DNA from 3 places in the Picosynechococcus sp. PCC 7003 genome. Region 3 is predicted to be linked to each of the others. Evidence: predicted binding sites of a transcription regulator. Region 3 holds the regulator's gene; each other region holds the start of a gene.

Region 1 (3,126 bases), 120 kb from region 3:
GCCATAGAGATCCACTGACCAATCCCAGGACAAACCGACATCGGCAAAGGCACGGTTAAAGGCAACGCGATGGGCATCCTTTTCTGTATTAGCCAGGGTGCCATCCACATCAAAAATCAGGGCTTCTAGTTGTCCCATGTAAAACCTCAACTATTTTTATCGTCCCACTGTACTGGGAAATTATCTGCAATACTAAAAAGTTGCTTGATGCAAAAACAGCATTCTAAATGTCAAAAATCAAATAATTAAATCAATCGCTTGGAGAAAACTCGGCCGAGATGACTTGATTGGGGTTGGCGGCAACTTTGAGCCACAGCATAAAGGTGCTACCGGGGAGAGTTTCGGTATGGGGTAAACCGATGGTTGGACTATACACTTCAATGTCCCCGGCCATTTTACCCACAAGATCAGCGGCGATCGCCAACCCAAGTCCGGTACCTTCAATGGCACTTTCAGCCTGCACACCCCGATAATGCCGTTCAAAAACGTGGGGTAAATCTGCCGGAGGAATGCCGTAGCCCGTATCGTGGACGGCAATGGTGAGTTCCTGAGTCTGGGCTTCAACCTGTAAGAGCACTTGCCCCCCGGACGGTGTATATTTCAGAGCATTTTCTAAGAGATTATTCAAAACTTCCATCAGGGCGGTGTGATTCCCCAAAATCCAGGGAGACGGTTCTGGCAGCGCGTAATTTAAAGTGATTCCCCGCTCGGCGGCGATCGCCCCCAGGGAAGCCACAAGGGGAAGCACCACTTCTGCCACGGGTAGCGGTTCTACGGCAAGGGAGCGGTCTGGGGCCAGACTCGGCCCACCATTGGGAGGTAACGCTAAACTTGGCCCCCCTTCTAACTGGGGAATTTGAGCCGTTAAGAGATCCACCTCTTCGCTAAATTGGGTGAGTAATCCCTTCAGGCGATCGCTTTCCCGGACAATTCCCTCAGCGACTGTGTAATTTTTTTCCGTCGGCAGCAACCGTTTCAACAGCAACTTACCGAAGGTACTAATCGCCATCGTTGGATTACGGAGCTGATGCAGCAGATCATGGAAATGCTCTTGCTCTAGGGCCTGTAGATGTTGCTGTTGGGTGAGCCGTTCCGTTGCCCAACTCTTTTGTTGATCCAATACACAAGCCAGCACTAAACCTTCGGCAATCAATTCAATCTGGGCCACCTCCGGCGATCGCCAACCTCGGTCTCGTCGTCCCGTCGCCAAAATCCCCAAAATCAAATCACCATGCCACAGGGGAAATGCCCTCGTTGGTTCCCCCAATAGATCTATCAGATCTTCCGGTAAAGCCCCCGTCTCCTCGCCCATCGAAACATCAAGCCATTCCCCTTGATCCGGATCCATCGTTACCATGTCCGTTGCCCCCTGCCTCCCCGCAGCCAGTAAACGATCAGGAAAAGCACTAATCGGTTGGAGGGTAATTTCTTGATTCTCTTGATCTGGCTGGGCCAAATAAACAATCCCCCACTCAGCCCCAATCCCTTGGGCTAACAATTGCAACTGTCCTTGGCACAGGGACAAATACTCGGGGCTAACTGGCAATAGTTGCGGTAATGTCGTCATGAATTTCATCCTCCCAAGCCGCAATCCCTAGGGGACGTTTCCCAGGAAACCTTGATAAATCAGGGGTTTTGACAAAAAACTTAATCCTTTTTTCACTTTTGGATTGATCGCCCACCTTCATTGGATTGTAGTAGATTTCCTAATACAAAAAATCCAACCCATAGCGAAAAACAGTCAATTTTCACTTGATTTTTTTCAATGGAGCCGATATACTTTGCTCGACATTCTGTAACTCCTGTTACAGCTGTTCTAAAAAAGTAAAGAAGAGGAGGTACTGGGTTGGCAAGAAAGCGTAAACGCAAGAGTCGGCGTCGGCAAGAAGGAAGAAAAATTTTAGAGATTGTCCCACAATATAATATCGAAAGCGGTGATGACAAACCTGTGACTGCAGCCCGCAAGCACATTGCTGCGAATGGGATTATGCCCCCAGCAGTCGTTGTAGTTAAGCGTAATGAGCATACCACTGATCGGTACTTTTGGGCAGAAAAAGGATTGTTTGGTGCCCAATATGTAGAGGAGAATCACTTTTTATTCCCCAGTCTACGGGTGCTTTGTAACAACGCCGATGAGGAAGCATCTGAAAAAGCGACTGTTTCTAGCAAAGCTTAAAGTTCCTTCAAAAAATATATCACTTAACCCAACGTTTAGTGATCTCTAAATCCCCTTCTATCAATTTCAGTAATCCCTAGTCCCACCCATTTTAGGGTCGGGGCTATTTTTGTTGCGTTGTTCCCATAGTATTGATGGCTAATTCTAGGGTTTGTTGGGGAGGCATCTCCTAGGCTTCGTGGAGTTGGTAGGGCATGACCTGGCGCAGTTGGATCAATTCATCACGGTGGGCTGTCACTGTGATCAATCGGGTGGGGGTCTCAGTAATCGGTGTTTGTGTGGTGATCTGTAAAATGACTTTTTCTATCTTCCCGGCCTTGCGCCAGTAAAATAGACCCGCCAAGGGAGCCAGGAGACAAATACCAAGGAAAGCAAAGCCAATATTGGGATAGAGGAGTGCTAGGACTAGGGCGATACAAACTAAGCCAAGGGCCGCTAATAGACTTAAGAAAACAGCGATAAAGCCACTGGGAGGGACAAAGCCTTCATAGGTGACAATGTTGTTCACGCCATCAACTGTGGTAATCCGATAGGCTCGCTGTTCGAAATAGGTTTGGAGGCGCTCAAAGATGGATTCTTCAGGTTCTTTTGCCAATAGCTCTACTTGTTCGGTGCGATCTTTGATGGAAGCGCGGATGAAGAAAAACAGACCCACCATCAAGAGCAATGTGAGGAGGAGGGTCGAGGTGATTACGGATTGTTCTAGCACGGTTTTTACGAGGGGGGCTTGAAGATTCACTGCATATAAATGTATATCGATCATGCTATATTTTGGGAAGTCTCCGGGAAAACCATGAAAAAAATTCGGGTTGTTCTAATTGAAGATCATGATTTAACGCGGATCGGGCTACGAACTTCTCTACAACAATGTGCGGACATTGAACTTTTGGCAGAGGCGGCCAATGGGGTGGATGGATTGCGTTTATTAGAGGAGATTCATCCTGACTTGG
Region 2 (3,126 bases), 1.4 Mb from region 3:
CGGCCAAGGTAATCAGGGTGCCGCGATTGCGACGGTATTGCCAAGCGAGATAGGCGATCGCCCCGTAGAGCAGCCACAAAATAATGCTGGCGCGGCCGAGGGCGAGGGTAATGCCGCCCCCAAAGATAAAATCAAAACTCGGCACAGCGGGATAGCCAAACAGCCAATAGGCGATCGCATGGCCAATTTCGTGGACGAGGGTGAGAAAGGTATTCAGAATAAAGCGACTGGGGGGCAGCAAAAAGAGAATTAGGCCCAAGCCGCCACCAATGAGGAGTGCCTGGGGCGTATCCGGAGGCAGTGGCCGTGACCGAGGGCGCTGATAAGAGATTTGAGACGGCAAGGCACCATGGAGGGGAAAACAGGTTTTGAGGAGATATTTCTGTTGCTGGCGATGGTAGACATTGAGGTAAACTTTTTCGACGTCATCCAGGGAAAAATGCTGTAAAGCCTCCTGGATAATCTGGCAATAGTCTTGGCGATCGCGTTGGTCAATCACCGTTAACTTGATCACCAAGGCCCCAGCGGAGGGCGTAACTTTGATACTCCACAGGTAAGCCGCTAGCAGTTGCCGGAGTTTCAAGGTGAGCGCATCGTTTTTGAGGGCAGTCTTTTGGGGCGGTTCTTGGGCGCTGAGTGCTTCCGGAGAGGGTTCCCGTTCGGCTGGGGAGAGTAAGCCCGCAACGATTGTCCATTCCCAGTCGGGGGTGACTTCCCCAAAACGAAGGCCTTCAACGGTAAAGGTTTCCGTGATCGTGCGTTCCCAAATTTTTTGCCAAGGGGCGAGGATTTGTTTGGCGATCGCCTGGTCAGGGGTTGTAAAGCCTTCGAGTTGAATTTTAAGGTGTTTATCAGCCACCCGCTTGAGCATCACCCGGATCTGGTGGGGTTGAAATGCTTGCCTTAACACTTGGGCGATCGCCTGGGGATTTCCCTGTTCCGCCAACTGACGCAAATCCGACTCTTTCACAGCATCACTTATCTCAGGAGATCACTTCGATTATGCCACCAGACTCCCCTCACCACAAAAATAGGGAAAGGCAGTCTCGTCTTTCCCTATTTGTTGATGATGCAATGATTTGAAACTTCAGTCTGAAGTCCCCCTTTGAAGGGGGATTTAGGGGGATGTCCTAGGCCGCAACTGCTTTTGGCTTCTTGCTGTTACGAATCCCTTCGATCGCCTCAGCATAACTAGGTGCCTTGAAAACCGCAGAACCCGCAACAATCGCATTGGCTCCCGCATCAATGACTTGCCACGCATTCGCAGGCTTGATGCCACCATCGACTTCAATCCAAGGATCGAGGCCGCGCTCATCACACATTGCCCGCAATTTTTCGATCTTGCTAACCATTGAAGGAATGAAGCTTTGGCCACCGAACCCAGGGTTCACACTCATGATCAAAATCAGGTCACAGACATCAAGGACGTGCTCAATGATGTTGAGGGGTGTAGAAGGATTCAGTACAACCCCAGATTTTTTACCCAGCTCGCGAATTTGGCAGAGGGTGCGGTGGAGGTGGGGAGACGCATTGTGTTCTGCATGGACAGAAATAATGTCAGCACCAGCTTTGGCAAAATTTGCCACGTATTTTTCTGGCTCAACAATCATCAAATGCACATCCAAAGGCTTTTTGGTGTAGGGACGAATAGCCTCAACAATTAACGGCCCAATGGTGATATTCGGGACAAAACGACCATCCATGACATCGACGTGAATCCAATCAGCGCCAGCTTCATCGACTGCTTTAATTTCTTCACCAAGGCGGCTAAAGTCCGCGGAAAGAATGGACGGGGAAACTACAATTTTCTTGTCGGTCATGGTGGGTGGATTCCTCTTATTTATCTCAAGAATTCTAAGTTGGTATCAATATTAACAAAAGTTTGTATCAATATTTTTTGTGGCCTGACCTTGGTGGGGCCATTGTATGAACTACTCCAGCCTAAGAGGCATGGAGTTTCCGTCGTTTCATCGCCCCAAGTTGCCTCATGCTTCCGCAATCGGTAGAGCTTGGCGGCTCCGCGACTGAAGAGGCCAGTTCTTGACCCCTTGCCCAGGCTAAATTAACCTGAGCTGCATTGATATCTCTATCCTCCCTGTGGCCACAGTTTGGGTTTGAGCAAATATGTACCCTGTCTGCCAATGTCTTTGGCGTTAGCTCCCAACATTTAGCGCAACGCTGAGAGGGCTTAAGCGTCCTTGTCGGGGACTCCACATAAAATCCTCCTGCCTCTGCCAGCTTGTATTCCAGCATTGAACCAATCATGCCGAAGCCAACCGAGAGAATGGAGCGGTTAAGCCCTGTTTTTTGAGCTTTCCGTTTGCTGCCTTTTTTGGCTTTGCGGGTCATGTTTTTGACGTTTAACTGCTCACCTGCAACTAGGCTATTACCGCTGACTATGTTGCTTGTGATTTGATGCAGCCAATCTTCGCGCTGACGGGTAATTTTGCGTTGCCGCATTGATACCTGCCGTCTCGCTTTTTGCCACCGCCGCGATGCTTTAACTCGCTTATTTCGGTTTGGTGCACGCTTTCGTCTGAGTTGCTTGGATGCTTGCCTTACAGCAACCTCACCGACTTTGATAAAGCCAGGCTTTGATAGTTGCTCCCCTGTAGAAAGGGTAATCGCTTCCTTGCAACCTAAATCAATCCCCACAGACCCACCCTCGGTTTCCCGCTTGGGTTCACATTTGACGGTGATTGAGGCATACCACTTGCCCTGGCGGAAGAAAATTGTGCAAGTTGTTGGTTTTCCCCAGGTGCGAGCTTTCCCTCTCATTTGCATTCTGCCTAAGTGGCTCAACTTGAGAAAGCCATGCTGACCGTCTGTTTCTACCTGCCAACCTGCCCCGCAGGGATATGTCCACCCTCCATAGCGTCGAGATGCCTTGAACTTTGGATATCCCCCCAATCCCTTAAAAAATCGGTTGAAGGCAAAGTCCACTCGCTTTAACGTTGCCTGTAGGGCATGGGAACCCAGTTCCTTAAATTCTGGCCATACTTGCTTGAACCCTGGCAGACTATTTTGCTGCTCAAAGTAATCGACTGCATGGTTGAACTTTTGGTACTGGGTTTTACGGTTAGCAATCGCTGCGTTATACAAACTGCAATGTAAACGCCGCCAATA
Region 3 (3,126 bases):
ATCGCCTTGATCAAACTGTACGGAACTCACCCCAAGATCCGCGATAATCCCATCAAATTTTTCTCCTTGGGGATTATATTCGCCAAAATTTGACCGCACCGCCCGAAAGCGATCGCCAAATTCTTTTAATCGTTCTGACGCAGCGGCGATCGCCTGACCATCCCGATCCACTCCCGTAACGCGCACATCGGGATACTGCTGCAAAATCAATGCTGTATGGCCGCCGCCGCCCAGGGTCACATCCAGGTAATGGCCCCCCGGTTTTACTCCCAAGCCCGCCACCAACTCTTCTCTCAACACCGAAATATGCTTAAACGCTTCCGCCATGAATCCATCCAATAAAAAACAAAATCCCCCTATCACTGAGGGGGAGCCCAAGAACGCAAAACCCTAAACTAGGACATTACATCCCCATGATTTCGTAGCCAGAATCCACATAGAGCACTTGACCTGTGACCCCACTCGAAAGATCACTACAGAGGAACGCCGCCGCATTACCCACTTCCTTTTGGGTTACGGTTCGGCGCAAAGGAGCCGTTGCTTCCACATGGTGAATCATATCGAGGATGCCACCCACCGCTGAAGACGCCAAAGTCCGGATCGGGCCGGCCGAAATTGCATTCACGCGAATATTACTGGGGCCGAGGTCCGCCGCCAAGTAACGCACACTCATTTCGAGAGCCGACTTTGCCACACCCATCACATTGTAATTGGGGATAACCTTCACCCCACCCAGGTAAGTTAGGGTTACAATCGCGCCCCCTTCTGTCATCACTGTTTTGGCACCCCGGGCGAGACGCGTTAAAGAATAGGCACTAATGTCGAGGGCCGTATTAAAACCATCCCGCGAAGTATCACTAAAATCACCCGTCAAATCTTCGCGATTCGCAAAGGCAAGACAGTGGATCAAAATATCTAACTTGCCCCACTCTTTTTTGACAGACTCAAACACTTGATCCACCTGGGCATCATCTTGCACATTACAGGGGAGGAAAAGAGAAGGGTTGAGGGGCGCAACAAGCTCACCTACTTTTTTCTCAAACCGTCCTTTGTCATCGGGGAGATAAGTGACCCCAATATTCGCCCCGGCGGCATGTAATTGTTGGGCGATCCCCCAGGCAATGGATTTGTTATTTGCAATCCCAGTGACTAGGGCATTTTTTCCAGTTAAATCAAGCATATGGGTTCTCAAAAAGTATAAAAAATTAAAGCCAAGAAGCCAGCGTATATTATCTTCGCGCTCTGGTGACCTCGATGCAAACGGCTACTTTAGGGCAAATCAGGGGAAATTCTGCAAAATGCCTGGGAACTAACCCAGAAATCCATAATTATTTTGAAGCAAAAAGTACAAAATACTATACCAGAGTAAGATTTAGTTTAAGGGGAATGCTCATGGTCTCTGCACACTGAGCGCTAATGTTTCACCCATCACGGTGGGGAACTGTTGCCCAACAGAATCTATGATGTACAACCCTGACTTCAACCAACCTCCTTTTTCTTCTGCCAATCCAGTGCCTGAATTACCTGCGACTCAAATTACAGACCTTGCGACGGCGTTTCGTCAGTTTCACAGTGGCCCCTTCCCACCCGTCGTGGAGAACTATGACCGGGGCAAGACGATCTTTTTTCCGGGGGATCCAGCGGAACGGGTTTATTTCCTCCTGAAAGGGGCTGTCCGTTTGTCCCGGGTCTACGAAGCGGGGGAAGAAATTACGGTGGCCCTCCTCCGAGAGAACAGTGTCTTTGGGGTTTTATCGCTACTCACGGGACAAAAATCGGATCGCTTTTACCATGCGGTGGCTTTTACGCCAGTGGAGTTGTTGTCGGCTCCCATTGAGCAGGTGCAAAAGGCTCTTAATGAACACCCAGAACTGGCGATGTTAATGCTAAAGGGGTTGTCGTCGCGCATTTTGCAAACGGAGATGATGATCGAAACTCTAGCTCACCGGGACATGGGCTCGCGCCTCGTGAGTTTCCTGTTGATTCTCTGTCGAGATTTCGGGGTGCCGACCGATGAAGGGATTCGTATCGATCTCAAGCTATCCCACCAGGCGATCGCCGAAGCAATTGGCTCAACGCGGGTGACAGTGACGCGCCTCCTGGGGGAACTTCGAGAACAGGACATGATTTCGATTTATAAGAAAAAAATTACCGTCCATGACCCCGTAAACCTGAGTCAACAGTTCGCTTAACGCTAAAGTAGAAAAGTCATACTTGTGTGTTCGGATGTCACCTTTTTGTTAAATGACCAGTGCTTTTGTACTAATTTTTTCGGTTTTAATCTTGGGGGGCATCCTGGCAGCACTGGGCGATCGCCTGGGTAGTAAGGTCGGCAAAGCGCGGCTGACGTTATTTAATCTACGGCCAAAACAAACGGCGGTGGTCGTCACGGTCATGACGGGGACAGTGATCGCCGCCAGCACCTTGGGCTTATTGTTCGGGTTGAGTAAGTCTTTGCGCCAGGGGGTTTTTCAGTTGGATGAAATCCTCGCCCAGCGGCGACAAGAGTTGATGGATGTGACGGCAGAAAAGGAAAAGATTGAAAAGGAATTGCAAGCTGCCAGGGACGATCGCCTAGAGGCAGAACAAGATTTACAGGAGATTGAAGCAAAATTTGAAACAGCCCAAACCCAACTAGAAGGCTTTCGGGAACAGGCCAGTGTCCTCCAGGCCGATATTAATGCGCTCACCACAGAACAAACGACCCTGCGACAACAGCGCGATCGCCTCCAGGCCCAAAGCGAAACCCTCCGCGCCCAACTGAATCAACAAAACACCATTATTGAGGAGCGCTCCCAGCAGATTGAAGCCTTAGAAGCCCAACAAAGTGAACTCCAAGCCGAGATCAACCAGCGCGATGGTCGCATTGCCGAACTCGACCAGGCGATCGCCCAAAAGGATCAAGTGCTCACGGGCCTAGAAAATCAAATTGGCTCCCTAGAAGAGCAAATTGATATCCTCGAAGCCAACTACATCAATTTCCGCAGCGGGAATGTGGCCCTCACCACGGGGCAGGTCTTAGCCTTTGGCGTGGTGCGGATTATCGATCCCAAAGCAGCGACCCAGGCCGTTGATCAGCTGCTCCGGGAAGCGAATCGTAATGCAATCATTGCCACCGGGGGCGTT

Evidence for each region. Region 3 encodes NtcA, which controls nitrogen genes in cyanobacteria. Its sites were predicted from a motif close to TTTGTANCNNNNGNTACAAA; they were not measured.
Region 1: the regulator NtcA is predicted to act here: its motif matches at 1,793-1,812, upstream of AWQ21_RS08800 (DUF3155 domain-containing protein).
Region 2: the regulator NtcA is predicted to act here: its motif matches at 1,860-1,879, upstream of rpe (ribulose-phosphate 3-epimerase).

Annotation. Positions count from the first base shown of each region.
Region 1 covers NZ_CP016474.1:1,849,973-1,853,098, reverse strand. The annotation lists gene AWQ21_RS08810 (HAD family hydrolase) at 1-138, opposite strand, end outside; gene AWQ21_RS08805 (sensor histidine kinase KdpD) at 251-1,567, opposite strand; gene AWQ21_RS08800 (DUF3155 domain-containing protein) at 1,847-2,176, shown strand; gene AWQ21_RS08795 (cofactor assembly of complex C subunit B) at 2,346-2,939, opposite strand; gene AWQ21_RS08790 (response regulator transcription factor) at 2,970-3,126, shown strand, end outside.
Region 2 covers NZ_CP016474.1:349,521-352,646, forward strand. The annotation lists gene AWQ21_RS01650 (hypothetical protein) at 1-970, opposite strand, end outside; gene rpe (ribulose-phosphate 3-epimerase) at 1,131-1,820, opposite strand; gene AWQ21_RS01660 (RNA-guided endonuclease TnpB family protein) at 1,942-3,126, opposite strand, start outside.
Region 3 covers NZ_CP016474.1:1,730,420-1,733,545, reverse strand. The annotation lists gene rsmH (16S rRNA (cytosine(1402)-N(4))-methyltransferase RsmH) at 1-327, opposite strand, end outside; gene fabI (enoyl-ACP reductase FabI) at 404-1,180, opposite strand; gene ntcA (global nitrogen regulator NtcA) at 1,461-2,192, shown strand; gene AWQ21_RS08200 (DUF3084 domain-containing protein) at 2,245-3,126, shown strand, end outside.